One region of the Pseudomonas sp. NPDC090208 genome, then DNA from elsewhere that is predicted to be linked to it. Evidence: predicted binding sites of a transcription regulator. Region 1 holds the regulator's gene; each other region holds the start of a gene.
The links. Region 1 encodes sigma-54, which starts transcription at its own class of promoters, with help from an activator protein. Its sites were predicted from a motif close to ANTGGCATNNANNTTGCTNT; they were not measured.

Region 1 (10,251 bases):
TCTGCGTACCGGCAAGCGCATGCCGCAGAAGCTGTCGCAGATCGTGATCCACTTCAAGGAACCGCCGCACTACATCTTCGCCCCGGAGCAGCGGTTGCAGATCAACAACCGCCTGATCATTCGTCTGCAGCCCGATGAGGGCATTTCCTTGCAGGTGATGACCAAGGACCAGGGCCTGGACAAAGGCATGCAATTGCGCAGCAACCCATTGCAACTGAGCTTCTCCGACGCATACCGCAGCGCCCGTGTTCCGGACGCTTACGAGCGGTTGCTGCTGGAGGTCATGCGCGGCAATCAGAACCTGTTTGTCCGCAAAGATGAGATCGAGTACGCATGGCAGTGGTGCGACCAGCTGATTGCCGGCTGGAAAAAGGCGGGCGATGCGCCCAAGCCTTATGCCGCCGGTTCCTGGGGGCCGATGAGTTCCATTGCCTTGATCACTCGTGACGGGAGGTCCTGGTATGGCGATATGTGATCTGCAATTTCCGGCGGGCCTTGAGGCCCGGGAATTCGACAACCCTGAAACGCTGGCCGGCGCGCTCGCCGATCATGTCGCCGAGCGACTGACCGCGGCGATTTCCAGCAATCCGCACGGCACGGCCACGCTGGTGGTGTCCGGTGGCAAGAGTCCGGTGGCGTTCTTCCAGGCGCTGGCGCAGAAACCGATCCAGTGGTCGCGGGTGGTCATCAGCCTCGCCGACGAGCGCTGGGTGCCCACCGAGCACGCTGACAGCAACACCGGTCTGCTCAAGCGCTTTCTGTTCCAGGGGCCTGCGGCCGAGGCGGGCTTCTTCAGCCTCTATCGTCCGACCACGACACTGGATGAAGCGGCTGCGGCGACCGATGAAGCGCTCAAGGAGCTGCCGAAGATCGATGTGCTGGTGCTTGGCATGGGCGATGACGGGCATACCGCCTCGTTGTTCCCGGGCAGCCCGAACCTGGCCGAAGCACTGAACCTTGAAAGTGAGCGGCGCTGCCTGCCGATGCTGGCGCCGAGCACACCGCATCAGCGTCTGACCATGACGCGTGCCCTGTTGGCGACGGCCACGACGCCAATCCTGTCCATTTCCGGGCAGGCCAAACTGGAAACCCTGCGCACCGCGCTGGCCGGCGAGGATCTCGCCGAAATGCCGGTACGCGCGTTCCTCAATTCGTCCTTAGAGATCTACTGGTGCCCATAAGCAAAGGAGTCAGCCGCCATGGAGAAAAGCCTGATGAAACAACCGTTGAATGACATGGCGAGCAAGATTGCCCAGATCGACGAACTCTGCGCGAAAGCGAAGATTCTGCCGGTCATCACCATTGCACGGGAGCAGGACGTGCTGCCGCTGGCCGACGCGTTGGCGGCAGGCGGCCTGACTGCCCTGGAAATCACCCTGCGTTCCGAATTCGGCCTCAAGGCCATTCGCATGCTGCGCGACGCGCGCCCGGAGCTGTGTGTCGGCGCCGGTACCGTGCTGGATCGCCACATGCTCAAGGCTTCGGAAGAAGCCGGTTCGCAATTCATCGTGACCCCGGGCAGCACCCAGGATCTGCTGGAAGCCGGTGTAGAAAGCGAACTGCCATTGCTGCCAGGCATCAGCAGCGCGTCGGAAATCATGCTCGGCTACGCCCTGGGCTACCGTCGCTTCAAGTTGTTCCCGGCTGAAATCAGCGGTGGCGTCGGCGCGATCAAGGCGCTGGGCGGGCCGTTCCCGGAAGTGCGCTTCTGCCCGACGGGTGGCGTCAGCGCCGCTAACCTGAAGAGCTACATGGCCCAGCCGAACGTCATGTGCGTTGGCGGGACCTGGATGATCGACAGCAGCTGGGTCAAGAACGGCGAGTGGCAGCGCATCACCGATGCCACGGCTGAAGCGGTCGCGCTGTTCGATTGATCTTCGACAGCCTCTGTTCATGCAGAGGCTGTTCTAATCGCAATACCCCTTTTTCGCGCCCTTGTCGGGCGCGCTTGCCGAAGTCGTCGTTGCATGGCTATTTCACGGTGCTCCCTGGTCCGGAGCACCGTTTTTTTTTGCGCATGGTGCAGGAGTGAGCTTGCTCGCGATCCGGTGCATCAGGCGCATTTGCAGGGTCTGATCAGACGCATCGCGAGCAAGCTCACTCCTACAGGTTCTGTGTTCTGGCGCTGGGATGTGGGAGCGCATCGTAGAAAATATCGGTGAGTAAACATGTACCGCACCGGGCCTGGCCGATCCGCCTAATCTAGCCACTCCTTTGCAGTTCGTTCTCCAAGAGCTTTACGGCGCCCTTGTAATTGAGGGCGCCGTTTTTTTCAGGCCAGAGCACGTAATGCATCGACCAGCCGCTCGACGTCCGCAGCCGAGGTCACGAAGCCCGGCGTGATACGAATGCACGGCCCGCAAGCGGAACCGTTTCGGGCAACAGCGAAGATGTCATGTTGGTCCAGCAGGCGCTGGGTCATCAGGGCCTGATCGTCATGACGGCTGAAGCGGAACGAGGTAATCCCGCAGTACAGTCGTGGGTCGTCCGGGGTCAGCACTTCGATACCTTCCATCCGGCGCGCTTCGCGTACCCACAAGTCTCGCAGATACGCCAGTCGTGCGCCTTTCACCGCAGCACCACCCAGCGCGCGATGTTCGGCAAACACCTGCGGCAGGGTCATCAGTGCCGGAATGTTAGGCGTGCCATAAGGCGCACGGCCACGGATGTCATCCTCGGCGTAGCGCTGATCACCCATGTCCGGATCGATGCTCGCCAGTCGTTCCTGTTTCACGTAGATGACGCCCAGGCTCAGCGGCCCGCCTATCCACTTCTGCAGGTTGAAACCGGCGAAGGCGACGCCCAGTTCGGCGAGTTGAAAGTCCAGTTGGCCGAGTGCATGAGCGCCGTCGAGGACCACATCGATGCCGCTCGCTTCGGCCAGTGCGGCGATGGCCTGCACGGGCATGACCAGGCCGGTGCGATGGGTGACATGGGTCAGCGCCATCAGCTTCAGGCGTGGATGGGCCGTAAAAGCATCGCGGTAGGTCTGTAGCAGCGATTCGTAACTGGCAGGGTGGGTGTGCCTGATCTCGATGACTTCGACGCCGCGGCTCCTGGCCAGCCAGCGCATGGCGCTTTGCACGCTGTTGTAATCCAGATCGCTGATCAGCACCTGATCGCCCGGCTTGAGGCCGTTGTAGTTGCGAATCAGTGATTGCAAAGACTCGGAAGCGCAGCGCGTGAGTGCTACTTCATGAGCGGGAATGCCCAGCAGGTCGGCCAGATCGGTGCGAATGACTTCGCTGTCGTGGGTGTCGAAGCGCTGCCGTACATACACCGAGTTGCTGCGGTTCACGTACGCCAGATGCTGCCCGTAGGTGCGCAGCGCTTCCCGGGTCATGCGCCCGAAATAACCGTGCTCGAAGTTGAGCGGTCCTGGCTCTAGATCGTATTGGCCGGCGACTTCATGCCAAAAGGCTTCGTCGCGGGCCTGTTCGACAGCTGATTCCATTGCAGCGATTGAGGCACTGTTCATCGGGGCTACTCGCACTCGGTCAAAAAACGGTCAAGAGAAGCGGATAGGGGTCTTCAGCGAGTTCTGTCGTAGCGGCTCGCGAGGCTTGCTGCGCAATGGGTCGAGGAGGGCGGAAAGGCCGTTGTGGTCGATCTCGTGCATCAACGCCAGCAGACTGCCCAGTTCGCCCGGTGGAAATCCCTTGCGGGCAAACCAGTTCAGGTAGTCACCGGGCAGGTCCGCAATCAGCCGTCCCTGATATTTGCCAAACGGCATTTCCCGCGTCAGTAGAAGTTTAAGTTTCTCCGGGTTCATGGCTGTGCCGTCTGTCCTTTTCAGTGAACTTGAAAGATACGTGCATTCTGCAACTACGCCAACGCACAGATCATGCAGAAAGCGCGGCGAGGCTGTATCTTGATAAAAGTAACTGTATGAAAAATAACGATTTAATTTGTAGTTTCGACTGGCACGGGCGATGCAATTACTCAGTTATCGAGTGTTTTCATCGATCCGGTTTCTCGAATAACCTGCCAGAAAGGAACTGCAAAATGACGGATATCAATAAAGAAGCGATCTCGGTCCTCAACGACCTGATTGAAACCAGCAAAGACGGCGAGAAAGGTTTTCATACCAGCGCCGAAGACGTCAAAAACCCTGAAATCAAAGCGTATTTCCTTTCGCGCTCTTCGGAATGCGCCTCGGCGGTTCGTGAGCTCCAGGCCGAAGTTCGCGCCTTGGGCGGTGATCCGGAAAACTCTTCCAGCGCCGCTGGCGCGGCTCACCGCATGTGGGTCGAGCTGAAGGCCGCCGTGACGGGCAAAAGCGACGAAGCGGTGCTGAATGAAGTCGAGCGCGGCGAAGACCATGCGCTGAAGGCTTATCGCGATGCTCAGCAGAAGGCTATCGAAAAAGCCTTGCCTACCAACGTTGTCAGCCTGATCCAGCGCCAGCTCACTGGCGTGCAGGCCAACCACGACAAGGTCAAGGCGCTGCGTGACAGCGTGCGTCGGGCCAGCTGATTGGTTTGATGCCAGCCATAAAAAAACGCCAGATCAGTCTGGCGTTTTTTATTGGCTGCTGAACAGCTTGAGAGTGGGAGGGAGCCCTGCTCGCGAAGGCGTCGTGGCAGTCGCATCCGTAATGTCTGACCTGGCGCTTTCGCGAGCAGGGCTCCCTCCCACGGATAATTACCACCGCTTTCAGTAGCGCTGACCCAAGGCCTCACTCACCCTCATCAAACCTGTTGTTGATCAGCTCGATCAGACCTTCCAGCGCAGCCTGTTCCTGGTCGCCCTCGGTCAGCAGGTGTACGTCGGTGCCTTTACCGGCGGCCAGCATCATCACGGCCATGATGCTCTTGCCGTCGACCATGCTGTCGGGGCTGCGACCGATCTTGATCAGGCACGGGTATTTGCCGGCGACGCCAACGAATTTGGCTGCGGCGCGGGCGTGCAGGCCCAGCTTGTTGATGATGGTGATCTGGTGAGCGGGCATTGCGGTCGGGATCCTTTCAGCTGAGGTCGCGATGGCGGACCTGAACGTTCTTGAGCGATTGCTGCAGCACCCGACCCAGACGTTCGGTCAGGTAGACGGAGCGGTGGTGTCCGCCGGTGCAGCCAATGGCAATGGTGACGTAGGCACGGTTGCTCGCGGCGAAACGCGGCAGCCATTTGGTCAGATAGGCGCTGATGTCCTGAAACATTTCTTCGACATCCGGTTGCGCATCGAGGTATTCGGCCACCGGCTGGTCGAGGCCGGATTGCTCGCGCAGCTCCGGTTTCCAGTAGGGATTGGGCAGGCAGCGCACATCGAACACCAGATCGGCGTCCACGGGCATGCCGCGTTTGAAGCCGAAGGATTCGATGAGGAAGGCCGTGCCTGGCTCGGGTTTGTTCAGTAGGCGCAGTTTGAGCGTGTCACGCAGTTGATAGAGGTTCAGGCGCGTGGTGTCGATGGTCATGTCGGCCAGATCGATGATCGGTCCGAGCAGGGTCTTTTCATCACGGATCGCTTCGGCCAGCGAGCGGGTTGCGGTGCTCAGCGGGTGGCGGCGGCGGGTTTCCGAGAAGCGCTTGAGCAGCGTCGACTCATCGGCATCGAGAAACAGGACGTCGCACTGGATATGGCGACTGCGAACCTCTTCGAGCATTCGCGGAAAGCGGGTCAGATGGCTGGGCAGGTTGCGCGCGTCGATGGACACGGCCAGCAGCGGTTCAGCCAGCTCGGTATTGATCAGCGCGCGCTCGGCAAGCTCGGGGAGCAGGCCGGCGGGCAGGTTGTCGACGCAGTAGAAACCGCTGTCTTCGAGAACATCGAGGGCCGTGCTCTTGCCGGAGCCGGAGCGGCCGCTGACGATGATCATGCGCATGGTCAGTGACCGTTCTGTACGTGCAGTACGACGTTGTAGAGTTCGTCGGCGCTTTTGGCGCCCCTCAGGCTGGCGCGGACTTCGCTGCGGTCAAGCATGCTGGCGATCTGGCGCAGCAACTCCAGGTGCGCATCGGTTGCGGCTTCCGGGACCAGCAGGACGAACAGCAGGTCTACGGGAGCGCCATCGATGGCGTCGAAGTCGACCGGCGCATCCAGATGCAGGACGGCGCTGATCGGTGAGGTGCAGCCCTTGAGCCGGCAATGGGGGATGGCGATGCCGTTGCCAAAGCCGGTCGAGCCGAGTTTTTCCCGGGCAATGAGGCTCTCGAACACCAGCTGGCTGTCGAGTTCGGGAATTTCCCGGCCGATCAGGTTGGCGATTTGTTCGAGAACACGTTTTTTACTGCCGCCTGGCACGTTCACGAGTGAACGGCCAGGGGTCAGGATGTTTTCAAGTCGGATCATGGGTGGGGAGTGTCAGCGAGCGGCCGCACCTTTGAGGATGCTTTGCTGCTTTTCCTTATGCTTGAGCAATTGTCTGTCTAGCTTGTCAGTGAGCAGGTCGATGGCGGCGTACATGTCGTCATGTTCGGCGTTGGCAACCACCTCTCCTCCGTGGATATGCAGTGTGGCCTCGATTTTCTGCTTCAGTTTCTCGACGGCCATCGTCACCTGCACATTGGTAATCTTGTCAAAGTGCCCTTCGAGCTTTTTCAGCTTCAGCTCGACGTATTCGCGCAGGGGCTTGGTCACTTCCAGTTGGTGTCCACTGATGTTGACTTGCATACAGCTTCTCCTTCGTTGCCAGTGCATTAAGAGGCAGGCGTGGTGCCTGCCACTGGAACGCTGTGGCGGGTGACCTCTACATCAGTCGCTTGCGCTCGCTCGAAGGTGCGATCCCCAGGGATTCGCGGTACTTGGCGACTGTGCGACGGGCCACTTGAATGCCTTGTGCCTCCAGTAAACCAGCGATCTTGCTGTCGCTCAACGGCTTTTTCTGATTTTCCGCGGCAACCAGTTTTTTGATGATTGCGCGAATCGCCGTGGACGAGCACTCGCCGCCTTCGGAGGTGCTGACGTGGCTGGAAAAGAAGTACTTGAGTTCGTAGATGCCACGCGGGGTGTGCATGTATTTCTGCGTGGTCACCCGGGAGATCGTCGACTCGTGCATGCCCACCGCTTCGGCGATGTCGTGCAGGACCAGAGGCTTCATCGCTTCGTCGCCGTATTCGAGGAAGCCGCGCTGATGCTCGACGATCTGGGTCGCCACCTTCATCAGGGTCTCGTTGCGGCTCTGCAGGCTCTTGATGAACCAACGTGCTTCTTGCAACTGGTTGCGCATGAAAGTGTTGTCGGCGCTGGTGTCGGCGCGACGCACGAAGCCGGCGTACTGTGGATTGACCCGCAGGCGCGGTACGGCTTCCTGGTTGAGTTCGACCAGCCAGCGTTCGTTGTCCTTGCGCACGATGACGTCGGGGACGACGTATTCGGCTTCGCTGGACTCGATCTGTGAGCCGGGGCGCGGGTTGAGGCTCTGGACCAGTTCGATGACCTGACGCAGGTCGTCTTCCTTGAGCTTCATGCGGCGCATCAGCTGTGCGTAGTCACGGCTACCGAGCAGGTCGATGTAGTCACTGACCAGGCGTTGGGCTTCGGCCAGCCACTTGGTCTTGACCGGCAGCTGGCGCAATTGCAGCAGCAGGCATTCGCTGAGGGTGCGGGCGCCGACGCCGGCAGGTTCGAACTGCTGGATGCGGTGCAGAACGGCTTCGATTTCGTCCAGCTCGATGTCGAGCTCGGGATCGAAAGCGTCGAGCAGCTCTTCCAGCGATTCGTCCAGATAGCCCTGATTGTTGATGCAATCGATCAGGGTCACGGCAATCAGGCGGTCGGTGTCGGACATCGGCGCCAGATTGAGCTGCCAGAGCAGGTGGCTTTGCAGGCTTTCACCGGCGGACGTACGGGTGGTGAAGTCCCACTCGTCATCGTCGTTGCTGGGCAGGCTGCTGGCGCTGGTCTGGTAGATGTCTTCCCAGGCGGTGTCGACCGGCAGCTCGTTGGGGATGCGTTCGCTCCACTCGCCGTCCTCGAGGTTGTCGACGGTCGGCGCGGCTTCCTGATAGGTCGGTTCCTGGATATCGGCGTTGGGCTTCTGTTCGATGTTGTCGGCCATCGGGTCGGCATTATCGAAATCGTCGCCTTCTTCCTGGCGTTCCAGCATGGGATTGGACTCCAGCGCTTCCTGGATTTCCTGCTGGAGGTCCAGGGTCGACAACTGAAGCAAGCGGATGGCCTGTTGCAGCTGCGGTGTCATCGTCAGCTGCTGGCCCATTCTCAAGACTAGCGAAGGTTTCATGGCAGGGGCTTAACACCTTGTTCGCCGGCGCTCGTGCGCGCCATCCACTACTGGGCGCCAGAAGGCGCCAAATTAAGCAAATTATATGCCTGAAACCGAGGTGTTTGCCTAGGGTGCGAAGACAATTAATCCGGGGCTGGCGATGAGCGTATGTTGCCGGTCGCGTTCAGCCCCGTGCCGTTCCTTGATTACAGGCGGAATTCGTGACCGAGGTACACTTCCTTGACCAACTGGTTGGCCAGGATGGTTTCGGCATCGCCTTCCGCGATCAACTGCCCATCGTTGACGATGTAGGCGGTTTCGCAGATATCCAGTGTTTCGCGTACGTTGTGGTCGGTGATCAGGACACCGATGCCCTTGGCCTTGAGGTGATGAATGATTTGCTTGATGTCGCCCACGGAGATCGGGTCTACACCGGCAAACGGTTCATCCAGCAGGATGAATTTCGGCGCAGTGGCCAGCGCGCGGGCGATTTCAACACGACGTCGCTCACCACCGGACAGGCTCATGCCAAGGTTGTCACGGATGTGGGTGATATGGAATTCCTGCAGCAGGCTTTCCAGTTCCTTGCGACGTCCGGCGCGGTCGAGATCCTTGCGGGTCTCGAGGATCGCCATGATGTTGTCCGATACCGACAGTTTGCGGAAGATCGACGCCTCTTGCGGCAGATAGCCGATACCGGCGCGGGCGCGGCCGTGCATCGGCTGGTGGCTGACGTCCATTTCGTCGATCAGCACACGGCCCTGATCGGCCTGCACCAGGCCGACGATCATGTAGAAGCAGGTGGTCTTGCCGGCGCCGTTGGGGCCAAGCAAGCCGACGATCTGGCCGCTCTCGATGGACAGGCTGACGTCACGGACGACCTGACGACTCTTGTAGCTCTTCGCCAGGTGTTGGGCTTTCAGCGTTGCCATTACTGGGCCTTCTGCTGGTCGGTTTTCTTTTTCGGCTGGATCACCATGTCGACGCGAGGACGCGCCTCGGTCAGCTTGCTGCCTGTAGCGCGACCGGCGCTGGCGAGCTTGCGTTCCGTGTCATAGACGATTTTCTCGCCTTGCGTGGTGTTGTTGTCCTTGTCGACCACCTTGGCCTTGTCGATCAGCACGATGCGGTTTTGCGGCGCGTGGTACTGGATGGTGACACCCCAGCCTTGCACGGGCTTGGTATCGCCAGCGGTCTGCAGTTGCTCGAAGTAGGCCAGATTGCCGACCGAGGTCACGACGTCGATATCGCCGGCCGGGGTGCGGGTCATGGTCACTTTGTTGCCGGTGACCTTCATCGAACCTTGAGTGATGATCACGTTGCCCGTGTAGGTGGCGATACCTTGTTTGTCGTCCAGTTGAGCATCGTCTGCCTGAATGCGGATAGGCTGATCCTGATCATTCGGCAGAGCCCAGGCGCTAACGCTTCCCAGTGCTGCGCCCAGGCCAAGCAAAATAGGGAGGGTTTTAAGGAGCCTCATACTGTCCTCTTGCGTTCGATAGCAGGTGTATCCTGCTTTCTTTTAAATAGGCTTTCATACCCGTACCGGTGCTCACACCGTTGAATCCGTCGATTCTAACGGGTTGCGCAGTTTCCGCATATTGCTTCTGAGGGAATACTGTCATGCGGCTACTGGTGATGATCGTGGTGCGTTTTTTCTCGTCGGTGCGGTTGATGCGCACCGAATCGATCAGCTCGACATGGTCGCCGCCAGGGGACACCTCGGCGCGTACGCTCTGCACGTGCCAAGGGTATTCCGAACCGCGAAACATCTGCAGTACCGGCGTGGTCATCAGGGTGACGTCGGTGGCTTTCAGGTGTTCGACCTTGTCCGCCGTCATGTCGTATTGCATCCCGCCATCGGGCAGGTACTGAATGCTGTGGGCGTTCAGGGCGTAATAGTCGATGGCGCTTTCATCGACCGCCGTCTTGGGCTGGTCCATGAAGCTTTCCGGACTGATGTTCCAGTAGCCGACCGCTGCCAGCAGCAGGGCCAGCACGCCGAAGATCAGAAATGTACGAAACTTTTTGCTCAGCATAGGTGCACTTCTATAGGTAGGCGGCGTGGGCCGCTTCGAGATTGCCC
Region 2 (10,251 bases), on a different contig from region 1:
TTCGCCCAGCGCGATTCGGGAGATTGTTGCGTCGGGCTCTGGCATCGTGGAGGCATTCTTTTCGGCGCTTGCGAGAACCCCATGGCCCTGCTGTTCAAAGTCGACGACGAGCGCGGTAGCGCCTGGCAGTCACTGTTCGCCCAACATGCTCCTGACATCGACGTGCGCCTGTGGCCGGACACCGGCAATCCCGAGGACGTGCGTTACTTCGCCTGCTGGCAGCCGCCCAGCGATCTGCTCACCCGCCTCCCCAACCTCGAAGTGATCTTCGCCACCTCGGCCGGGGTCGATCAGTTCGACGCGGGCCAGTTGCCCGCACACATTCAGGTGGTGCGCATGCTCGATCCGGGCATCGCCCAGGGCATCGTCGAATACGCCTGTTTCGCCGTGCTCAGCCTGCACCGGCAGATTCCGCTGTACCTGCAACAGCAGCGTGAACGGCAGTGGCAGGATCACCTTTTGCAGCCAGCGAGTCAGCGTCGGGTCGGGGTCATGGGGCTGGGCAATCTCGGCCAGGCCGTGCTGGAAAGCCTGCGCCCGTTCGGCTTCGAGCTGCACGGCTGGGCGCGTTCGCAGAAGCATATAGACGGTGTCTGCTGTTATGCCGGCGACGAGCAACTGCCGGCGTTTCTCAGCCAGTGCGACATCCTCATCTGCCTGCTGCCGCTGACCGACGACACCCACGGCATTCTCGACGCCCGTACCTTCGCCGCGCTGCCCAACGGCGCCAGCCTGATCAACCTCGGGCGTGGCGGGCATCTGGTGGAAGAGGATCTGCTCACTGCGCTGGCGTCGGGGCAGTTGAGCCACGGGATCGTCGACGTGCTCAACGATGAACCGCCTCCCGCCGACCACCCGTTCTGGCAACACCCGCAGATCTGGCTGACTCCGCACATCGGCGCCATGACCTCGCCGCACAGCGCGTTCGAGGTGCTGCTGGCGAACATCCGCCGGCATCAACGCGGCGAAGCGATGCAAGGGCTGATTGAACGAGACAAAGGCTATTGAACAACCGCTCGGCAACACACTTCCCGGTGGGAGCGAATTCATTCGCGATGCGGCCAGTCAGGCGACATAGGTGTATCGGCCCAAATGCCCTTCGCGAATAAATTCGCTCCCACAAAGAGCCTTGGCGTTTGTTGCCCGACAAATGGGGGGGGTACCGAACGCATGGCCTGAAACGAAACATAACCTGTAGGAGCTGGCTTGCCCTGCGACCGACAACGCAGTCGTCGTAAGATCAGAACCCGGGGTTTTCCTGACACACCGCATTGGCCGGGTTTGCTGCCGCTTCGCGCCAGGTCGCAGGGCAAGCCAGCTCCTACAGGTTGCGCAGCGCCAGCCCCGACGTTAATACACATCCCGCAGATAACGCTTCTGCTCGGCCAGATAACGCAGGTGCTCGGCGGCGCTGTCTGCATCGAGGCCGCCGTGCATGGCGATGACCTCGCGCAGCGCCTGATCGACGTCCTTGGCCATATGCGTGGCGTCACCGCAGATGTACAGCTGCGCGCCGTCCTGCAGCCAGCGCCAAAGCTCGGCGCCTTGCTCGCGGATGCGTTGCTGCACGTAGATCTTCTGCGCCTGATCACGGGAGAACGCCAGGCTCAGATGGGTCAGCAAGCCATCCTTGTGCATGCCCTCTAGCTCATCGCGGTAATAGAAGTCGGTGGCCACATGCTGCTCGCCGAAGAACAGCCAGTTGCGCCCGGCATCGCCCCGCGCCCGCCGCTCTTGCAAGAACGCGCGGAACGGCGCCACGCCGGTGCCCGGTCCGATCATGATCATCGGCACGTCACCGTCGGCCGGCACGTGAAAGTGTCGGGTCGGTTGCAGAAAGATCGGCACCTCGCAGGCCTCGGCACGGTCGGCGAGAAAGGTCGAGGACACGCCCTTGCGCTTGCCGTAGCGCACCGCCGACACGGTCAGGTGCACCTGATCGGGATGTGCCTTGCTGCTGGAGGCGATGGAGTACAGGCGCGGCTGCAAGCGCTTCAAACTGCCCAGCAGCGCCTGCGGCTCACACTGCACTTTGCAGGTTTGCAGCACGTCGGCCAGTTGCCGGCCCCACAGCCAGTCCTTCAACTCGTCCTTGCGCGACTCACTCAGCAGGCTTTGCAACTCGGCATTGCGACTGTGCTCGGCGACGAAGTTCAAGGTATCGCGATGGGGCCGGGCGATCTCGAAGTGCTCGCTCAGAGCCTGATGCAATGGCATCTCGCCGACTTTCTCGACCTGCACCGGATGCTCAGCGGACATGCCGGTCAGGCTCAACAACTCGTCCACCAATGCCGGACAGTTGCGCGGCCAGACCCCCAGGGCATCCCCCGCTTCGTACTTCAGCGGTGCGTCCCCCAGGCTCAGGGCAAACTGGCGGGTGTCCTTGCTGGAGCCCTCACCATTGAGACGGGCATTGATCACCAATTGCGCCGGTTGCGGCCGCGCCCGGCTGGCCATTTCAGGCGACGCCGCTGTGGCTGTCGGTGCAACGACCTGCGCCACACTGACCGCCGAAATCGACGGCGTCAGCGCCTGCTGCAACTGGGTCAGCCAGGCATCGGCCGGGGCGTCATAGTCGGTGTCGCAATCCAGCCGTGGCAGCAGCGCCGAAGCCCCCAGGGCCTGCAAGCGCTGATCGAGGTTCTTGCCGTGCTGACAGAACTGGTCGTAATTCGGATCGCCCAGCGCCAGCACCGCGTAACGCAACGATTGCAGCGGCGCCTGGCGGGCACTCAGCGACGACCAGAACGGTTGGCCGTTGTCCGGCGCATCGCCGTCGCCAAAGGTGCTGCTGATCACGGCCAGATTGCCGATGCTGTCCAGTTGCTCGACGGCGAACGTCGCCATGTCGCTGACCGTCACGGCAATGCCTGATTCACGCAGGCGGCTGCCGAAGCGCTCGGCGAGGGCCTCGGCATTACCGGTCTGCGACGCCCACAGCAGGGTCAGGGCAGCGTGCTTCTGAGTCGATTCCACTGTAGGGGTTGGCGCAGCGGCAGGGGCCTGGCTGAACAGGCCGGCCAACACGCCGTCGAGCCACAACCGCGTGTCATTGGCAAACGGCGCATGGCCCGGCAGCACCGGCACGTCATCGCACGGGCTCGATTGCAGCGCGTTGAGAAAGCCGGCCAGCCAGGTCTTTTCCCGATCGTTCAACTGCGGCGCCGGCACATCGGCAATGCCGGTGATCCGGGCGAAAGTGGCGAGGCGCGACATGGCGGGCTCCTGATCAATGGATGAAGGTGAAGATGGCGGGCTTTCGCGTGCAGGCCCCTGCAAAAACTGATGATCGATCAGCTCGACCTTCTTCAGCGCCACCGCACAGACCTTGAATTCCGGCTGCAGCGAAATCGGGTCGATGGCGTCGTTGGTCACAGCGTTGATCGCCAGTCGCTCGCCGTACACGTCGTTCCAGTGAAACGGCGCAAAACAGTTGCCCGGCTGCACACGGTCGGTGACCACGGCGGGCAGTACGGCGTGGCCGCGCAGCGAGCGCACTTCGACGGCATCCTTGTCGCGGATGTTCAGCGCCGTGGCGTCCTGCGGATGGATTTCCACGAACGGGCCGGGGTTGAGTTTGTTCAGGGTCGGCACCTTGCCGGTCTTGGTCAGGGTGTGCCACTGGTGTTGCAGGCGCCCGGTATTGAGCAGCAGCGGGAAGTCGGCGTTAGGCATTTCCACCGCCGGCATGTGCGGGCGGGCATGGAACACGCCTTTGCCGGACGCGGTGGCGAAGACGATGGCCGGGCGCTGGCCTTGCTCATCCAGGGTCAACCGCTGGCTGACTCCGTCGTTGAGGTAGCGAATCGGGTTGCGTGTGCCGCTGGCTTGCGGCGCACAGGGCCATTGCAACGAGCCGTCACGCAGTCGCGCATAGCTGGCGCCGCGAATGTCGTAGCCGGTCTTCGGGTTCCACGCCTGTTTGATTTCCTCGAACACCTCTTCGGCCGAGGCGTAACTGAAGCCGTCGGCGAAGCCCATGGCACAGGCGACCCGGGCAATGATCTGCCAGTCCGGCAGCGCATCGCCCGGTGCATCGACGGCTTTCTGCGTCAGATTGAGGTTGCGCTCGGAGTTGATCATCACCCCCTCGCCTTCGGCCCACAGTGCGCCCGGCAACAGGATGTCGGCGTAGCGGTTGGTTTCGGTGTCGAGAAACGCATCTTGGGTGATCACCAGTTCGGCAGCCTGCAAGGCTTCGATCACCGTGCTGCGGTTGGCGACGCTGGCGACCGGGTTGGTGCAGATGATCCAGCAGGCCTTGATCGCGCCATCGCGCATCTGCTCGAACAGGTCGATGGTGCCGCCGCCGACCTGCTGACGCAGGCTGCCGCGCGGGATGCCCCAGAGCTCTTCTATATAGAAGCGGTCGGCATCCACCAGCACCGAGCGCTGCCCCGGCAGGCCCGGCCCCATGTAGCCCATTTCCCGACCGCCCATGGCGTTGGGCTGGCCGGTGAGGGAAAACGGCCCGCTGCCGGGACGACAAATCGCCCCGGTCGCCAGGTGCAGGTTGCACAGCGCGTTGGTGTTCCAGGTGCCGTGGGTGCTCTGGTTCAGGCCCATGGTCCAGCAGCTCATCCACTCCGGCGCCTGGCCGATCATCTGCGCCGCCTTGCGGATGCCAGCCTCGGCCAGGCCGGTGATCTGCGCCACGTTGCTTGGCGTGTAATCGGCGAGAAACGCCGGCATGGCCTCCCAGCCCTCGGTAAATCCGGCAATGAAGGCGTCGTCGATGTCGCCGTTTTCCAGCAACAGGTGCAGCAGGCCGTTGAGCAGCGCCAGGTCGGTACCGGGCTTGATCGGCAGAAACAGATCGGCCTTGTCCGCTGTGGCGCTGCGCCTTGGATCGACGACGATCAGCTTCGCCCCTGCCTTGATCCGGTCCATCATGCGCAGGAACAGGATCGGGTGACAGTCGGCCATGTTGGCGCCGATGACGAAGAACAGATCGGCCTTGTCGAAATCGTCGTAGGAACCGGGCGGGCCGTCCGAGCCCAGCGACAGTTTGTAGCCGCTGCCGGCGCTGGCCATGCACAGCCGCGAGTTGGATTCGATATGCGGCGTGCGCACAAAGCCCTTGGCGAGTTTGTTGGTCAGGTATTGCGCCTCCAGCGACATCTGCCCGGACACATAAAAGGCCAGCGCATCCGGTCCGTCGCGGTCGAGGATGGCGCGCAGGCGGCGGGCGGTTTCGTCGATGGCAGCGTCGATATCACTGCGCACCGGGTCCTGACTGCGCTGATGGCGCAAATAGGCCGATTCCATCCGCCCCGACTCGGCAATCGCCTGGCCGCAGGTGGTGCCCTTGGTGCAGAGACGGCCGAAGTTGGTCGGGTGGCTCTTGTCGCCACTGACCTTGATCACCCGGTTGTTCTCCACCTGCATGACGATGCCGCAGCCGACACCACAATAAGGACACACACTGCGCACGCTGTTGCTGGCCATGTTCACTTTCCCGAAAGCAAAAAAAAGACGCCCTGTTCTCCTCCGTCGAAAAACGGGGAGCACACGGCGCCTTTGTCGTGAAGATGGCAATCGGCGTTGACTGCCTGTGCGCAGGGTTTTGCAAAGGACGGGCCAGTCACAACATATGCAGGCTGCGGCGATGTGGATTTTGTGGGAGGGAGCCCTGCTCGCGAAGGCGGTGGGTCAGGCAACGCCGCATCAACCGGGCTGACACGTTCGCGAGCAGCGCTCCCTCCCACAGAAGATCGAGGTTGGCTCTACCGGCCTGATTCGGCTTCACCATGGGGCGATCCGGCCGCAATCGCACCGATTTTGTGCCCTGCACCATCCCCCTGTAGGAGCTGGCTTGTCCTGCGACCGGCTGCGCAGCAGTCGTAAATCCAGCAAACGCGGTTCGCCTGACACACCGCATATGCAGGATTTACGACGGGTTCCCCGCCGGTCGCAGGACAAGCCAGCTCCTAAAGGAATTACGCCGTTCGCGGGCTGGCACACCCCTTGCTTCGTCCCTGACAAGTCCAGCCACACATGCGCGGCGGGCGGCCCCGAACGGTCAACGATGATCGCTCACCGGGCTCAGCAGGTTGCACCGACACTGTGGTCGCGTGGCAACCCATAAAAGAACAGGCAAAGGCGCCTGGAACCGATCGGTTCCGGGCGCCTTTTTTTTGCTTTCAAAAAACCTGATTGGCCTTGGCCGGGACTCGCTATGAACACCACAGTCGCCTCTCTCAACGATGTGCCCACCCTGATCGTCGTCGGCAACGGCATGGTCGGTCACCACTGCGTCGAGCAACTGATCGCTGCCGGCGCCCTGGAGCGTTATCGCATCCATGTGTTCGGCGAAGAAGGCCAGCGCGCCTACGACCGCGTACATTTGTCCGAGTACTTCGGAGGTCGCGATGCCGAGTCGCTGGCCCTGAGCGATGCGGCTTTATATGAGCAACCCGGCCTGAGCCTGCACCTCGGCGTGCCGGTACTGGAAATCGACCGCGTACGCCGCGAGGTGATCACCGCCAAGGGCGCCTTCGCCTACGACAAGCTGGTGCTGGCCACCGGTTCGTACCCGTTCGTGCCACCGATTGAAGGCGCCGAGGGTCACTCGCGGCTGGTCTATCGCACCCTCGACGATCTGGACACCATCCGCGCCGCTGCCAGCAACGCGAAACGCGGCGTGGTGGTCGGCGGTGGCCTGCTCGGCCTGGAAGCGGCCAACGCGCTGAAGTCCCTTGGACTGGAAGCCCATGTGGTGGAATTCGCGCCACGGCTGATGCCGGTCCAGCTCGACGACTTCGGCGGCGCCGCATTGAAGGCACGTATCGAAGCGCTGGGCGTCGGTGTGCATCTGTCCCGCGCCACGCAGTCGATCAGCGCCGGCGAAGACTATCGCTACCGGATGAATTTCGCCGGTGATGAATTTCTCGAAACCGACCTGATCGTCTTCTCCGCCGGTATCCGCCCGCAAGACGCCCTCGCCCGCCAGTGCGAACTGGAACTGGGCCCGCGTGGCGGCATCGCCATCGACGAACACTGCCGCACCAGCGATGCCGACATCTTCGCCATCGGCGAATGCGCGGCGTGGAACGGCAGCGTTTTCGGCCTGGTGGCGCCGGGCTATCAGATGGCCCGCAATGTCGCTGCACAATTGTGCGATCAGGACGCCGAGCCGTTCTTCGGTGCCGACATGTCGACCAAGCTGAAACTGCTCGGCGTCGACGTCGGCTCCATCGGCGACGCCCACGGTGCCCTGACCGGCGCACGCAGCTACCGCTATATCGATGAAGCGACCGCCAGCTACCGCCGTCTGGTGGTGTCCGCCGACGGCAAGCAGGTGCTCGGCGCGGTGCTGGTCGGCGACAACAGTTATTACGACACCCTGCTGCAATACGCGCAGAACGGCATCACCCTGCCGGCCGATCCGTCGAGCCTGATCCTGCCGCAGGGTGAAGGCGCGCCGACCCTCGGTGCAGATGCCCTGCCGGCCACGGCGACCATCTGCTCCTGCCACAACGTCAGCAAGGGCGCGATCTGCTCGGCCATCGACAGCGGCTGCACCGACCTCGCCGGGATCAAGGCCTGCACCAAGGCCGCAACCGGTTGCGGCGGCTGCTCGGCGCTGCTGAAAAGCGTGTTTGAACACGAACTGACCGCCCGTGGCGTGGCCGTCGACAAGAGCCTGTGCGAACACTTCGCCTACACCCGTCAGGAGCTGTACGCCTTCGCCCGGGTGGAAAACATCGAAAGCTTCGACGCCATGCTGGCTCGCCACGGCAAGGGCCACGTCGGCTGCGATATCTGCAAACCGGTGGTGGGCTCGATTCTCGCCTCGTGCTGGAACCGGCCTATCATGGAGCCGTCGCTGGTGCCACTGCAGGACACCAACGACACCTTTATGGCCAATATGCAGAAAAACGGTACCTATTCGGTGGTGCCACGCATCCCGGCGGGCGAGATCACCCCGGACGGCCTGCTCGCCATCGGCGCCGTGGCGAAAAAATACGACCTCTACACCAAGATCACCGGCGGCCAGCGCATCGACCTGTTCGGCGCGCAGCTGCATGAACTGCCGGACATCTGGGCCGAGCTGATCGCCGCCGGTTTCGAGACCGGCCACGCTTACGGCAAATCGACCCGCACGGTGAAATCCTGCGTCGGCAGCACCTGGTGCCGTTACGGCGTGCAGGACAGCGTGCAGATGGCGCTGACCATCGAGGATCGTTACAAGGGGTTGCGCTCGCCGCACAAACTCAAGTTCGCCGTGTCCGGCTGCACCCGCGAATGCGCCGAAGCGCAGAGCAAGGACATCGGCGTGATCGCCACCGAGAACGGCTGGAACCTCTACGTGTGCGGCAACGGCGGCATGCGTCCGCGCCACGCCGAGCTGTTCGCCACCGACCTGGATGACGAAACGCTGATCCGCTACATCGACCGCGTGCTGATGTTCTACATCCGCACCGCCGACAAGCTGCAGCGCACGTCGGTCTGGCGCGAGTCGCTGGAAGGCGGGCTGGATTACCTCAAGGCGGTGGTCATCGACGACAGCCTGGGTCTGGCCGCCGAGCTGGAAGAACAGATGCAACTGGTGGTCGACCGCTACGAATGCGAGTGGGCCAACGCCCTGAAGAGCCCGGAAAAACTCAAGCGCTTCCGCACCTTCGTCAACGACAAGGCGGCCGACCCGGACATCCGTTTCGTCAAGGAACGCAGCCAGCGCCGCCCGGCGCGGGCCCATGAACTCAACCTTATCCCTGTCGAGGAGATCGCACGATGAGCACATCCCATGCACTGCTGATGGATATTCCCCGCACCCAGACCTGGCGCGCGCTGTGTACGCGGGAGGATCTGGTGCTCAATTCCGGCGTGGTGGCGCTGGCGGGTACGACTCAGGTGGCGCTGTTCGAGGTCGCGACCCTGGGTGGCGCGCCAAAGCTGTTCGCCGTGGACAACCGCGACCCGGCGACCGGGGTCAATGTGATCGGCCGTGGCCTGATCGGCAGCCTGGCCGGCGATCTAGTCATCGCCTCGCCTTTATATAAGCAGCATTACCGCCTGGAAGATGGCACCTGCCTGGAAGACCCGAGCCTGAGCCTGCGCACCTGGCCGGTGCGGATGGTGGGGGATGTGGTGGAGATTGATTTGGGGTGATGCGCTACGGAGCGGTGCGTGCTGTCTGCGTTTGATTCTGGCCGAAGGCCGTGGGAGCCGGCTTGCTGGCGAATGCGTCGGGGCAGTCAACCCAGCAGTGTTTGATCTGCCAGGGTTCGCCAGCAAGCCGGCTCCTACAGTATTGGCGCGCCCGACGAACCGTGTGGGAGCGAATTTATTCGCGATGGTCGTACGGCTGGCGCAGATCCGTCGCCTGGGACACCGCATCGCGAATGAATTCGCTCCCACAGGACTGTAGGAGCTGGCTTGCCCTGCGACCGGCGACATAGTCGTCGTAAAACCGGTAAATGCGATCTGCCTGTCACACTGCATTTACCGAGTTTGCTGCCAGTGCCCGGCAGGTCGCAGGACAAGCCAGCTCATACAGGGCAATTGCGCAAAAAATCGCAGGCACAAAAAAAGCGACCCTAAGGTCGCTTTCTTTGTCGTATCGAGGAGTTCAAGGGCCTCGATACTCAATATGGCGCAGCGGACGGGACTCGAACCCGCGACCCCCGGCGTGACAGGCCGGTATTCTAACCGACTGAACTACCGCTGCGCGTAACACCTTTCAACGAGTGGTGGGTGATGACGGGATCGAACCGCCGACCCTCTGCTTGTAAGGCAGATGCTCTCCCGGCTGAGCTAATCACCCTTGTCTCTCGGTGTGGCGCGCATTCTACGGAGCGATCCAACCTCTGGCAAGCACTTTTTCAAATAATTTTTATAATCCTGCCAAAGGCTTACATCAGGGTTGGCCGCAGGGGCCCGGCAGCGAATAATGCCCCCCTTTGTATAAAGGAGAGATGTACCCCATGTGGTTCAAAAACCTGCTTGTCTATCGCCTGACCCAGGACCTGCCATTTGACGCCGAGGCGCTGGAAACCGCATTGGCGACCAAGCCTGCACGAGCTTGTGCCAGCCAGGAGTTGACCACTTACGGTTTCATCGCGCCGTTCGGCAAGGGCGAAGACGCCCCGCTGGTTCACGTCAGCGGCGACTTCATGCTGGTATCGGCGCGCAAGGAAGAACGCATCCTGCCGGGCAGCGTGGTCAATGACGCCCTTAAAGAGAAGATCGAAGAGATCGAGACCGAGCAGATGCGCAAGGTCTATAAAAAGGAGCGCGACCAGCTCA
Region 3 (10,251 bases), on a different contig from region 1:
TAATGCATTCACGGTTCATCCATCTCCAGGCAAAAAACGACAGCGTGCGACTGCGGCATTTTGCCATCATGTTGCACACCTTGATACAAGAACTTACGCCTGGCTAAGCGGACGTGGTCTGGCTCTTCCCGATGTCGATCCGCGGCTGTCATACAGCGCCGGCGTGTCGCCACCGTTGAGGATTCTCAGTTGCTGGGCCGTGGTCAGCTGTTGCAGCTGGATCAGACTGCCATTCTGTTCGTTGGCTGCCTGACATTCGACCATCAGTGCGCTGAGCTCGTCGCCCGCTTTCAACAATGCGTCGCCTACCGACGAATGCCTGGCCACGTCTTCGAGTCCCGCGCGATTGGCGGGCAGGCCCAGGCTGGTCATCAGTTGGCTACGTCTGCGTCCGTGCTGTTCGAGCACGATCACCAACGCCTGTTTCTGCGCCAGGATGTGTTCCATTTCGACCATATTGCGACCGTGAAGGGCGATCGATTCAGCCTTCAGGATCTCCAGCAGGTGCCGGGTCGGCGCAATATCGTCCGTGATCAGTTGAAGCAACGTTGTGTCTTGCATCGCATGCCCTGGGATTCAAGCGTCCAGAAGCCCCTGCGCAGACCGGGGGCTAGCGCTGGGCTTCGAAATTAAGCAGTTTGTTCGCAACACGGTTGCTGTCGACCTTGTAGCTGCCGTCGGCGATCGCCTGCTTCAACTCGGCCACACGGGCGCTGTTGACGGCGGGCTGATCACGCAACGAGTCAGTGATCTTCTGCAACTGTTGAGCTTCACTGCTCAAATGTACTTTCTCACCGCTGCCACTGACGTTCGCGGAAGTGTCGGCCGTGGCGGTTGCCTCGGTCTTGCCTGCTTCCTTGCTGCCGGCGGTACGCGAAGTACCTCCAACGGTAGTGGCGCTATTCAAACGACTGAAGTCGATGACCATGATTGAAAACCTCTGGGTTCTTGGACGCTTGCCATTGTTTCGACCAAGCCCGGAATAACTTTAGGCTTTGTACGAAAAGTGGCTGCGCTCGGACAGGCGGCATTGAATACGGCCTTGCCTGACATGCGCTCGCGGACTTTCGTACAAACCCCAAGGCCAGTGCGAAAACAGTCGTCCATTGACTTCGCAGGGGGCGTGACGGTTCCGAGTGTAGAAAAAGCGCAAGCGTAGCGCCAGAGGTTCGACAGGTTTACATGGGCACCTCGACCTGCCCGGGGGCAACGATGTTGGCCTTGATGACCCGTTTGGAGTTCAGGTTCTTGACCCGTATCTGTTCGTTGAAACCGCCGTCGGACAAGGCCTCGCCGGGCATGCGCACACTCATCGAACCGCTGCGCGCGCTGATCACCACCTGATCGCCCTTGCGCACCATCTGCGGTTGCGCCAGGTGAACCGGTGTCAGAATCTGATCGATGACCGTTGGTCGGACAACTTTCTGCCCGACCGCCTGATCCAGCGAATCGAGAAAGCCCTGGCCGAGCAGGCCGACATCGCGTTCACGCATGGCGACGTCGCCTTCGCTGACGATGGCATCACGCTTCATCGGGCGCACCACGGTCACCACGTTGCGATAAAGATGTACCTGCGCGGGCACGAACACCGTCCACGGTGAGCTGCCTTCGCAGCGCAGGCGTACCGTCACGCGACCGACCGGTTGGGCCGGGCTTTCCAGGCTGGCTGTCAATTCCTTGTCGCAATGCGGCATGCGCAGGCGCGGGTCGAGCTGCTTGACTTCGATTTCATAGCGGCCCTGGGTCTGGCTGGTCGCCAGATAGTCTTCCACGGTGAATTCAAGAAAGCCCTGGGTGACGCCGATAAGTTGTTCAGGCATGGTCACGTTGTCCGCGCGGCCCAGGCCCGCGGTGCCCAGCAGACACACGGCAGCCAGCACGCGCAACAAGTTGCGGCTTGCGCGTTGGAAGTGTCGGGATACTGTCGTTAGTGTGTTCATGACGGGTAAATAGCAAGGCCCGTGCCGCTTGCCGATCCGGCAGTGCGCAATTGGTCGTTTGGGGAGGTGTGGTGCATGGCTGGTGTTTTGGATTCAGTGAACCAGCGCACTCAACTGGTAGGGCAGAACCGCCTGGAATTGCTGCTGTTCCGTCTGGACGGCAAGCAGTTGTACGGGATCAACGTGTTCAAGGTAAAAGAGGTGCTTCAGTGCCCGAAACTTACCCTCATGCCCAAATCCAGTCCGATCGTGCGCGGAGTGGCTAATATTCGTGGCGGGACGATCCCGATTCTCGATCTGTCGATGGCAACCGGCGCAGCGCCGCTGGCCAACATCGGCAACGCGTTCGTGATCATCACCGAGTACAACACCAAGATTCAGGGTTTTCTGGTGCATTCGGTGGAGCGCATCGTCAACATGAACTGGGAAGACATTCATCCGCCACCCAAGGGAACCGGTCGCGATCACTACCTCACGGCAGTGACGCGCATCGACAACCAGTTGGTGGAAATCATCGACGTGGAGAAGATCCTCGCCGAGGTGGCGCCGGTTTCGGAAAACATTTCCGCCGGTGTGGTGGATGCCGAAGTGCAGCACAAGGCGTTGTCGCTGCGGGTGCTGACGGTGGATGACTCGTCGGTGGCGCGCAAGCAGGTCACCCGTTGCCTGCAGACCGTGGGTGTCGAAGTGACGGCGTTGAATGACGGTCGTCAGGCACTGGAATATCTGCGCAAACTGGTGGACGAAGGCAAAAAGCCGGAAGAAGAGTTCCTGATGATGATCTCCGACATTGAAATGCCGGAGATGGACGGCTACACCTTGACTGCCGAGATCCGTAACGATCCGCGCATGCAGAAGCTGCACATCATCCTGCACACTTCGTTGTCCGGGGTGTTCAACCAGGCAATGGTGAAAAAAGTTGGAGCCGACGATTTCCTGGCCAAGTTCCGGCCGGACGATCTTGCCGCGAGAGTGGTGGATCGGATCAGGGCGGCGGATATCAGCTGAAGCGGACCTTCAGCTGTTCACATGATTTGAGAGGCGGCATGTCTACAGGTAATTTGGATTTTGAACAGTTCCGGGTCTTCCTGGAAAAAGCCTGTGGCATCTTGCTGGGTGAAAACAAGCAATATCTGGTTTCCAGTCGCCTGAACAAGCTGATGGAACAGCAGGGCATCAAGTCCCTGGGCGAGCTGATTCAACGCATCCAGACTCAGCCGCGCAGCGGTTTGCGCGAGCAGGTGGTGGATGCGATGACCACCAACGAAACCCTGTGGTTTCGCGATACGTATCCGTTCGAGGTGCTCAAGAGCAAGGTGTTGCCGGAGCAGATCAAGGCCAGCCCTGGTCAGCGTCTGCGGATCTGGTCGGCCGCCTGTTCGTCGGGGCAGGAGCCGTATTCGCTGTCGATGTCGATCGATGAGTTCGAGCGCAGCAATCCGGGGCAGTTGAAGTCCGGGGTGCAGATCGTGGCGACCGACCTGTCGGGCAGCATGCTCAACAACTGCAAGACGGGTGAGTACGACAGCCTGGCGATTGGCCGGGGGTTGTCGCCGGATCGTCTGCAGCGGTATTTCGATCAGAAGACGCCGGGGCGCTGGACGGTCAAGGCACCGATCAAGAGTCGCGTGGAGTTCCGTTCGTTCAACCTGCTGGACAGTTACGCAGCGTTAGGCAAGTTCGACATCGTGTTTTGCCGGAACGTGTTGATCTATTTTTCGGCCGAGGTGAAGAAAGACATCCTCATGCGGATTCATGCGACGCTCAAGCCTGGGGGGTATCTGTTCCTGGGGGCTTCGGAGGCGTTGAACGGGTTGCCGGATCATTATCAGATGGTGCAGTGCAGTCCGGGGATCATTTATCAGGCCAAGTGAGGTTTGGTGGTTGGTCAGGAAGGGCCCGCTTTGGCGGGCTTTTTTGTTTGTGGTGGTTTGGTGGTTTGGTGGTTGGGTACCTGAAGAGCAGATCTGTTTTTTTCTGCGATGGGGGGCATATCCGTTTCTTCGGTTATGGCGGCTGGCGGTTCCGCTCTTACAGCGGGTCACTTTTTCCAGGAGCCGAAAAAGTAACCAAAAAGGCCCTGCTCCTGGTTTGGCCCGACTGCGTCGGGTTCCCTCACTCCGGCGACGCTCCGTGGGCCCGCCGCGAAAGGGCCATCCCTGGCCCAACGCGGCTCTCGCGGCATCCATGCCGCTCGACCCACTCCGCGCCGCCTGCGTTCGGCCTGCACCCAAGTCGCGTTCGGCGGCGTCTGGAAGATCGCGCAAGAAAATCCAACGGCAACGGCAACGGCAACGGCAACGGCGAGGGGCATGCGCGGGCCCCTGTAGGAGCTGGCTTGCCCTGCGACCGGCGGGGAACCCGTCGTAAACCTTGGCGACTATGCCTGTCTGACACAACGCATTTACCGGATTGGCTGCCGCTTCGCGCCAGGTCGCGGGACAAGCCCGGCTCCTACAGCTTTTGATCTTGCTTTTGGGACGCGCCCGTCCAGACGCCGCAAACGCGACTTGGGTGCAGGCTGAGCGCAGGCGATGCGGAGTGGGCCGAGCGGCAGGATGCCGCGAGAGCGCCGGGACAGGGACGTCCGTTCGGCGCGTGCCCACGGAGCGTCGTCGGAGTGAGGGAATCCGACGAAGGAGGACCAAACCAGGAGCAAAGCGTTTTTGGTTACTTTTGGCGCTTTTCCAAAAGTGACCCGCTGTAAGAGCGGAACCGTAATCCTCGCCACCCAAAAAAACGGATATGCCCACAAACCCCACAGCCAACAAAAATCCGCTCTTACCGTACCCCTACAACAAACCAACAAACGCCGCCCCACCAAAAGAAACGGCAAAAAATCGGCACGCCCATTGCCGCTTTCCTCTTCCATAGCGGAAATCCCTTGCCGCTTTTCTGTCATGCCCTTTGCCAAACCCGCCTGAAACGCCCGGAATACGGGCCTGGAACAAACTGGCACGCCACTTGCTATCTCACTGTCACGAACATCTGGTTCAACCGGTAAAGGTTCCCGACATGAGCATCAGCTTCGACAAGGCACTGGGCATTCACGAAAAGGCGCTGAACTTCCGCGCCCAACGTGCCGAAGTGCTGGCCAACAACATCACCAACGCCGACACGCCGAACTACAAGGCGCGTGACCTGGATTTCTCCAAGGTCCTGGCGGCGGAAAGCGACAAGGCCAACAACGGCACGTTCGCCCTGAACATGACCAACAGCCGTCACATCGAAGCCGAAGGCGCCAGCACCGGCGATGCCGCGCTGATGTACCGCACACCGTCGCAACCGTCGCTCGACCAGAACACCGTCGACGCGCAGGTCGAGAACGCCAACTACGCGGAAAACGCCATCAACTTCCAGGCCAGCTTCACCTTGCTCAACAGCAAATTCAAAGGGCTGGTGTCAGCCCTGCGCGGAGAGTAATTCATGTCCCTATCCAATGTTTTCAATATTGCCGGTAGCGGCATGAGTGCGCAGAACACTCGCCTGAACACGGTGGCCAGTAACATCGCCAACGCCGAAACCGTCTCGTCGAGCCTCGACAAGACCTACCGCGCCCGTCACCCGGTGTTCTCCACCGTGTTCCAGGGGCAGGAGTCCGGGGGTAGCGCCTCGCTGTTCGAAGACCAGGGTCAGGCCGGCACCGGCGTGCAGGTCTCCGGCATCGTCGAAGACCCTTCCAACCTGGAAGCGCGCTACGAGCCGAACCATCCGGCAGCGGACAAGAACGGCTACGTCTATTACCCGAACGTCAACGTCGTCAATGAAATGGCAGACATGATCTCGGCCAGCCGCTCGTTCCAGACCAACGCGGAAATCATGAACACCGCGAAAACAATGATGCAGAAGGTACTGACCCTGGGTCAGTGATAAGGGGCGTTCAAGATGACCACTTCCGTCGATAACAGTACAGCCAGCGATTTCGTCAAATCGCTGCAGGGCATCGGCAGCACCAAGGCTGGCGATACCTCCACCGGCGCCAACTCCCTGGGCAAGGATGCGTTCCTGCAGTTGCTGGTCACCCAGATGCAGAACCAGAACCCGCTCGATCCGCAGGACAACAGCGAGTTCGTGGCGCAGCTGGCGCAGTTCAGCAGCCTGGAAACCATGCAGAACCTGAGCACCTCGGTCGATGCGATCGGCGGCATGTATCAGTCTTCGCAAGCGCTGCAGGCGTCCTCGCTGGTTGGCCGCAACGTGATCGTCGACTCCGGCTCCACCAACGTCGACACCAGCAAGGACATGACCGGTCAGGTCGTGCTGCCATCGAACAGCACCATCACCACGGTCAAGGTCTACGACGCGGACGGCGACGTGGTGCGCACCATCGACATGGGCGAGCAGAAGGCCGGCACCCAGAGCTTCACCTGGGACGGCAAGAACGACGCGGGCGAAACCCTCGAAACGGGCAACTACAGCTTCGTCGCCAACGGCACCCTGAACGGCAAGGCCACCAGCCTGACGACCTATCTGCCGGCTACCGTGAGCAGCGTCACCATGGGCACGGCGGGCAGCGCCATGACACTCAACCTGGCCAACGGCACCAACATTGCCTTGTCCAAAGTTCAACAAATCGGAATCTAGAGCCGACCAGACGGCGCAGGAGTGAAATATGTCTTTCAACATCGGTCTTAGTGGGCTCTACGCAGCGAACAAAAGTCTCGACGTGACCGGCAACAACATTGCCAACGTCGCGACGGTCGGCTTCAAGGCTTCCCGTGCGGAATTCGCCGACCAGTACTCGCAATCGATTCGCGGCACTTCCGGTTCGACCAACGTCGGCAGCGGCGTGCGCACCGCCGCGGTGACCCAGCAGTTCACCCAGGGTTCGCTGACCACCGGCACCGGCCGTGACCTGGACCTGGCGATCAACGGCAACGGCTTCTTCATGCTGAGCAACAACGGCGAGAAGCTGTACACCCGTGCGGGCAGCTTCCACACCGACAAGTCCGGCAACATCATCGACAACAACGGCAACAAATTGCAGGGCTATGGCGTTGATGCCAACGGCAACGTTGCCAATGGCGTGCTGACCGACCTGAAAGTGGACACCTCGAACATGTTGCCGCGCGCGACGTCGAGCATTTCCATCACTTCCAACCTGGATTCCTCCAAGGAAGTGGTGACCGGTGCTGCGTTCGACCCGGCCGACGTGTCGACCTATTCCACCTCGTTCAGCACCAAGATCTACGACAGCCAGGGCAACGAGCACACGCTGGATCAGTATTTCCGCAAGACCGGTACCAACTCCTGGACCATGTACAGCCTGATCGACAACCGCAACATTTCCGACCCGGCCACCGACCCGGTCGTGCCGGATTCGACCGACCTGACCTTCGACTCGTCGGGCAACCTGGTGACCACACCGCCTCCGACATCCACCGCCAACGTTGCGATCAACGCCGACGGTACCTTCAACATCAACAACTGGGTGCCGGCGCAGAAAAAGACCGTCGGTTCGACCACGACCTGGGCAGCCAACGGCGCGGCCGCATCGGCCAACGGCATGAAGCTGAACATGCTGGCGACCACCCAGACCAACGCGGCGAGCGGCGCATCGGCCAAGGATCAGGACGGCAACGCGACTGGCGAAATCAGCGCCATGAACGTCGATGCCAGCGGCAACCTGTTTGCCACCTACACCAACGGCGAATCGCGCACCATCGGCCAGGTTGCACTGACCTCGTTCGGCAACGTCGACGGTCTGGCTCCTGCGGGCGGCACCATGTGGCGTGAAACTTACGCTTCGGGCATCCCGGTCACCGGTGCTCCGCAGTCGGGTACGCTGGGATACCTTACCGGTTCCGCGCTGGAAGAATCCAACGTCGACCTGACCGGTGAGCTGGTCAACCTGATCAAGGCGCAAAGTAACTATCAGGCGAACGCCAAAACGATTTCGACTGAAAACACCATTCTGCAAACCACGATTCAAATGACCTGATATCGGTCAATTGAACGTGTTGGTTTAAAGCCCCTCTTTGAGGGGCTTTTTTTATGTCCGGTGTTTTTATCTTTTATTTCATCCCGCCGTGAATCATCCCGTGGGAGCGCGCTTGCCCGCGAGGCGATTATTCAGGCTGCATCTTCACTGGCTGACACACCGCAATCGCGGGAAAGCGCGTTCCTGTGGCTATTGGTGTAACTCCGGATGGCTTCGGAATTTGATATATACGGCACTTTGAAAATAACGAGAGCGATCCCACTCTATAACTAGAAACTTCCTACTTTCGTCAGTGGGAGAATAAAACTCGCTGATAAATAACTGTCATTGAACAGCCTTGTTCGATTGCAGTCGTTTGTCCGCGAAAACATTCGATGCACTGACGAAAGTGTCGCATGAGCGACGCAGGGAGAGTTCATGTCATTCAATATCGCGGTATCCGGTCTTAATGCTGCGCACAAACGTATGGAAGTGTCCGGGAACAATATCGCCAACGTCGGCACCACCGGTTTCAAATCCTCCAGGGCAGAGTTTTCCGCGGTGTATTCCTCGTCGGTTCTCGATGGCAGTCGGTCGACGGTGGGGGATGGTGTCCGCCTGGCCAATGTCTCGCAGGATTTTGCGCCGGGCGGCGTCGAGTCTACCTCCGGTCGGCCCCTGGACATGCGGATTCAGGGCAAGGGTTTCTTCGTGATGAACGACGGCGGCACGATCAGCTATACCCGCGCCGGGGCGTTTCATCTGGATGCTGAAAGCGTGGTGGTCGATGCCCATGGCGGCCGGTTGCAGGGCTATGGCGTGAACGCTGATGGCCAGGTGATCAGTGGTGTGCGTGGCGACCTGAAGCTGGATCTGGCGAATATCTCGCCCAAGGCCACCAGCAAGCTGGAACAGACGCTCAACCTCGATGCTGGCGCGTCGTCGCTGGCGGCCATTCGCCGTTTCAATCCCGATGATCCGACCACCTACACGCGCATGGTCACCCGCACCATTCAGGACGCAGCCACCCCGCCGCAGGACCACGAACTCAAGCAGTATTTCGTCAAGGCCAACGACAACGATTGGACCTCGTACATTCTCGTCGACGGCCTCAATCCGCTGAATCCGAGCATGACGTCGGCGCTGGAAGTCGGCCTGCGGGTATCGCCCACCGGCAAGCTGTCGATGACCGGCACCGAGGCCGCCGTGAAGATCAACTCCGACACCGAGTTATCGCTGGAAGGCTGGAAGCCGGCGGTCAAGGTCAATGGTAGCTGGACCGCCAGCCCGTCTGCCGCGCCGGGGCCGGTTTCGCTATCACTGGAGGAGGGTGGGGCGCCCTTGCTCGACCCGGCGGATGCCTTGATTCCGCGTCCTGTGCCGGCTTTCGATCCTAAGGATGTCACCACGTACAACAAGGCATTCACCTACGCGATGTTCGACACTCTCGGCAATCGGCACGAGATGTCTCAGTACTTCGTCAAGGACGGCAGCAATAGCTGGAAGATGCATGTGCTGATCGACGGTCGCAACCCGCAAGACCCGGCGCGCACCGACCCACTGACCGCCAGCATGCTGTTCGATGGCAAGGGCTCGTTGCAGGCCCTGACCGCCGGGCAAGGGCTAGTTGGCGCTGACGGCAAACTGACGCTCGACAACTGGGTGCCTGCCAAGCCTGGAGAGCGAGGCAAGGGCGGACCGTGGATCGGCAACGGCGCGACCGGCAACGCCGAGGGGATCGTGCTCGACTTGAGCAAACTGACCCAGCACCGCAGTGATACCGCCAGCCTCAACGTGGTGGTGGACGGTCATGCGGCCGGCCAGGCCAACGAAGTCTCCGTCGACCGCAACGGCATGGTCAGCGTCGGATTCACCAACGGCCTGCGCCGCGGCATCGGCCAGGTTGTCCTCGCCAGCTTTGCCAATGACCAGGGCTTGCAGCCGGTCAGCGACACCCGCTGGGTGGAAACCTACGAATCCGGCATCGCCAACTACGAAGAACCGGGCGTCGGCACCATGGGCGGCATCGTCAGCCGCTCGCTGGAAGGCTCCAACGTCAACTTGAGTGAAGAACTGGTGACGTTGATCCAGGCGCAGATGGCGTACCAGGCCAACTCCAAGACCCTGTCAGCCGAATCGGAGATATTGCAGACATTGATCCGGGCGACGTGATGAGGTTGAGGTCGTCATGAAAAACCTGTGGGAGGGGGGCTCTGTTTGCGATGATGGTGGGGCAGTTGATACGGCATTGACTGGATTGACGCCATCGCGAGCAGGGCTCCCTCCCACGGGTATGTGATGTTGGCTGGGTCTTGGGATGGCAATGCAATCTGTAGAAGCACCGCAGACCATTGTGGGAGCGAATTCATTCGCGATGATCGTCCAGGCGAC

Region 2: the regulator sigma-54 is predicted to act here: its motif matches at 5,955-5,974, upstream of nirB (nitrite reductase large subunit NirB).
Region 3: the regulator sigma-54 is predicted to act here: its motif matches at 4,892-4,911, upstream of flgB (flagellar basal body rod protein FlgB).

What each region holds. Positions count from the first base shown of each region.
Region 1 covers NZ_JBIVCU010000002.1:129,355-139,605, forward strand. The annotation lists gene zwf (glucose-6-phosphate dehydrogenase) at 1-475, shown strand, start outside; gene pgl (6-phosphogluconolactonase) at 462-1,181, shown strand; gene ACIPL0_RS03605 (bifunctional 4-hydroxy-2-oxoglutarate aldolase/2-dehydro-3-deoxy-phosphogluconate aldolase) at 1,200-1,874, shown strand; gene ACIPL0_RS03610 (aminotransferase class V-fold PLP-dependent enzyme) at 2,273-3,454, opposite strand; gene ACIPL0_RS03615 (DUF3820 family protein) at 3,509-3,772, opposite strand; gene ACIPL0_RS03620 (PA2169 family four-helix-bundle protein) at 4,006-4,476, shown strand; gene ACIPL0_RS03625 (HPr family phosphocarrier protein) at 4,679-4,951, opposite strand; gene rapZ (RNase adapter RapZ) at 4,968-5,825, opposite strand; gene ptsN (PTS IIA-like nitrogen regulatory protein PtsN) at 5,828-6,292, opposite strand; gene hpf (ribosome hibernation-promoting factor, HPF/YfiA family) at 6,305-6,613, opposite strand; gene ACIPL0_RS03645 (RNA polymerase factor sigma-54) at 6,690-8,183, opposite strand; gene lptB (LPS export ABC transporter ATP-binding protein) at 8,372-9,097, opposite strand; gene lptA (lipopolysaccharide transport periplasmic protein LptA) at 9,097-9,645, opposite strand; gene lptC (LPS export ABC transporter periplasmic protein LptC) at 9,632-10,204, opposite strand; gene ACIPL0_RS03665 (KdsC family phosphatase) at 10,215-10,251, opposite strand, start outside.
Region 2 covers NZ_JBIVCU010000006.1:260,469-270,719, reverse strand. The annotation lists gene ACIPL0_RS13135 (2-hydroxyacid dehydrogenase) at 82-1,008, shown strand; gene ACIPL0_RS13130 (molybdopterin-dependent oxidoreductase) at 1,351-5,448, opposite strand; gene nirB (nitrite reductase large subunit NirB) at 6,179-8,740, shown strand; gene nirD (nitrite reductase small subunit NirD) at 8,737-9,114, shown strand; tRNA gene ACIPL0_RS13115 (tRNA-Asp) at 9,597-9,673, opposite strand; tRNA gene ACIPL0_RS13110 (tRNA-Val) at 9,694-9,769, opposite strand; gene rdgC (recombination-associated protein RdgC) at 9,930-10,251, shown strand, end outside.
Region 3 covers NZ_JBIVCU010000007.1:62,111-72,361, reverse strand. The annotation lists gene ACIPL0_RS13745 (flagellar brake protein) at 1-12, opposite strand, end outside; gene ACIPL0_RS13740 (flagella synthesis protein FlgN) at 94-561, opposite strand; gene flgM (flagellar biosynthesis anti-sigma factor FlgM) at 611-928, opposite strand; gene flgA (flagellar basal body P-ring formation chaperone FlgA) at 1,179-1,940, opposite strand; gene ACIPL0_RS13725 (chemotaxis protein CheV) at 2,016-2,948, shown strand; gene cheR (protein-glutamate O-methyltransferase CheR) at 2,987-3,814, shown strand; gene flgB (flagellar basal body rod protein FlgB) at 4,956-5,363, shown strand; gene flgC (flagellar basal body rod protein FlgC) at 5,367-5,810, shown strand; gene flgD (flagellar hook assembly protein FlgD) at 5,826-6,524, shown strand; gene flgE (flagellar hook protein FlgE) at 6,553-7,881, shown strand; gene ACIPL0_RS13695 (flagellar hook protein FlgE) at 8,299-10,032, shown strand.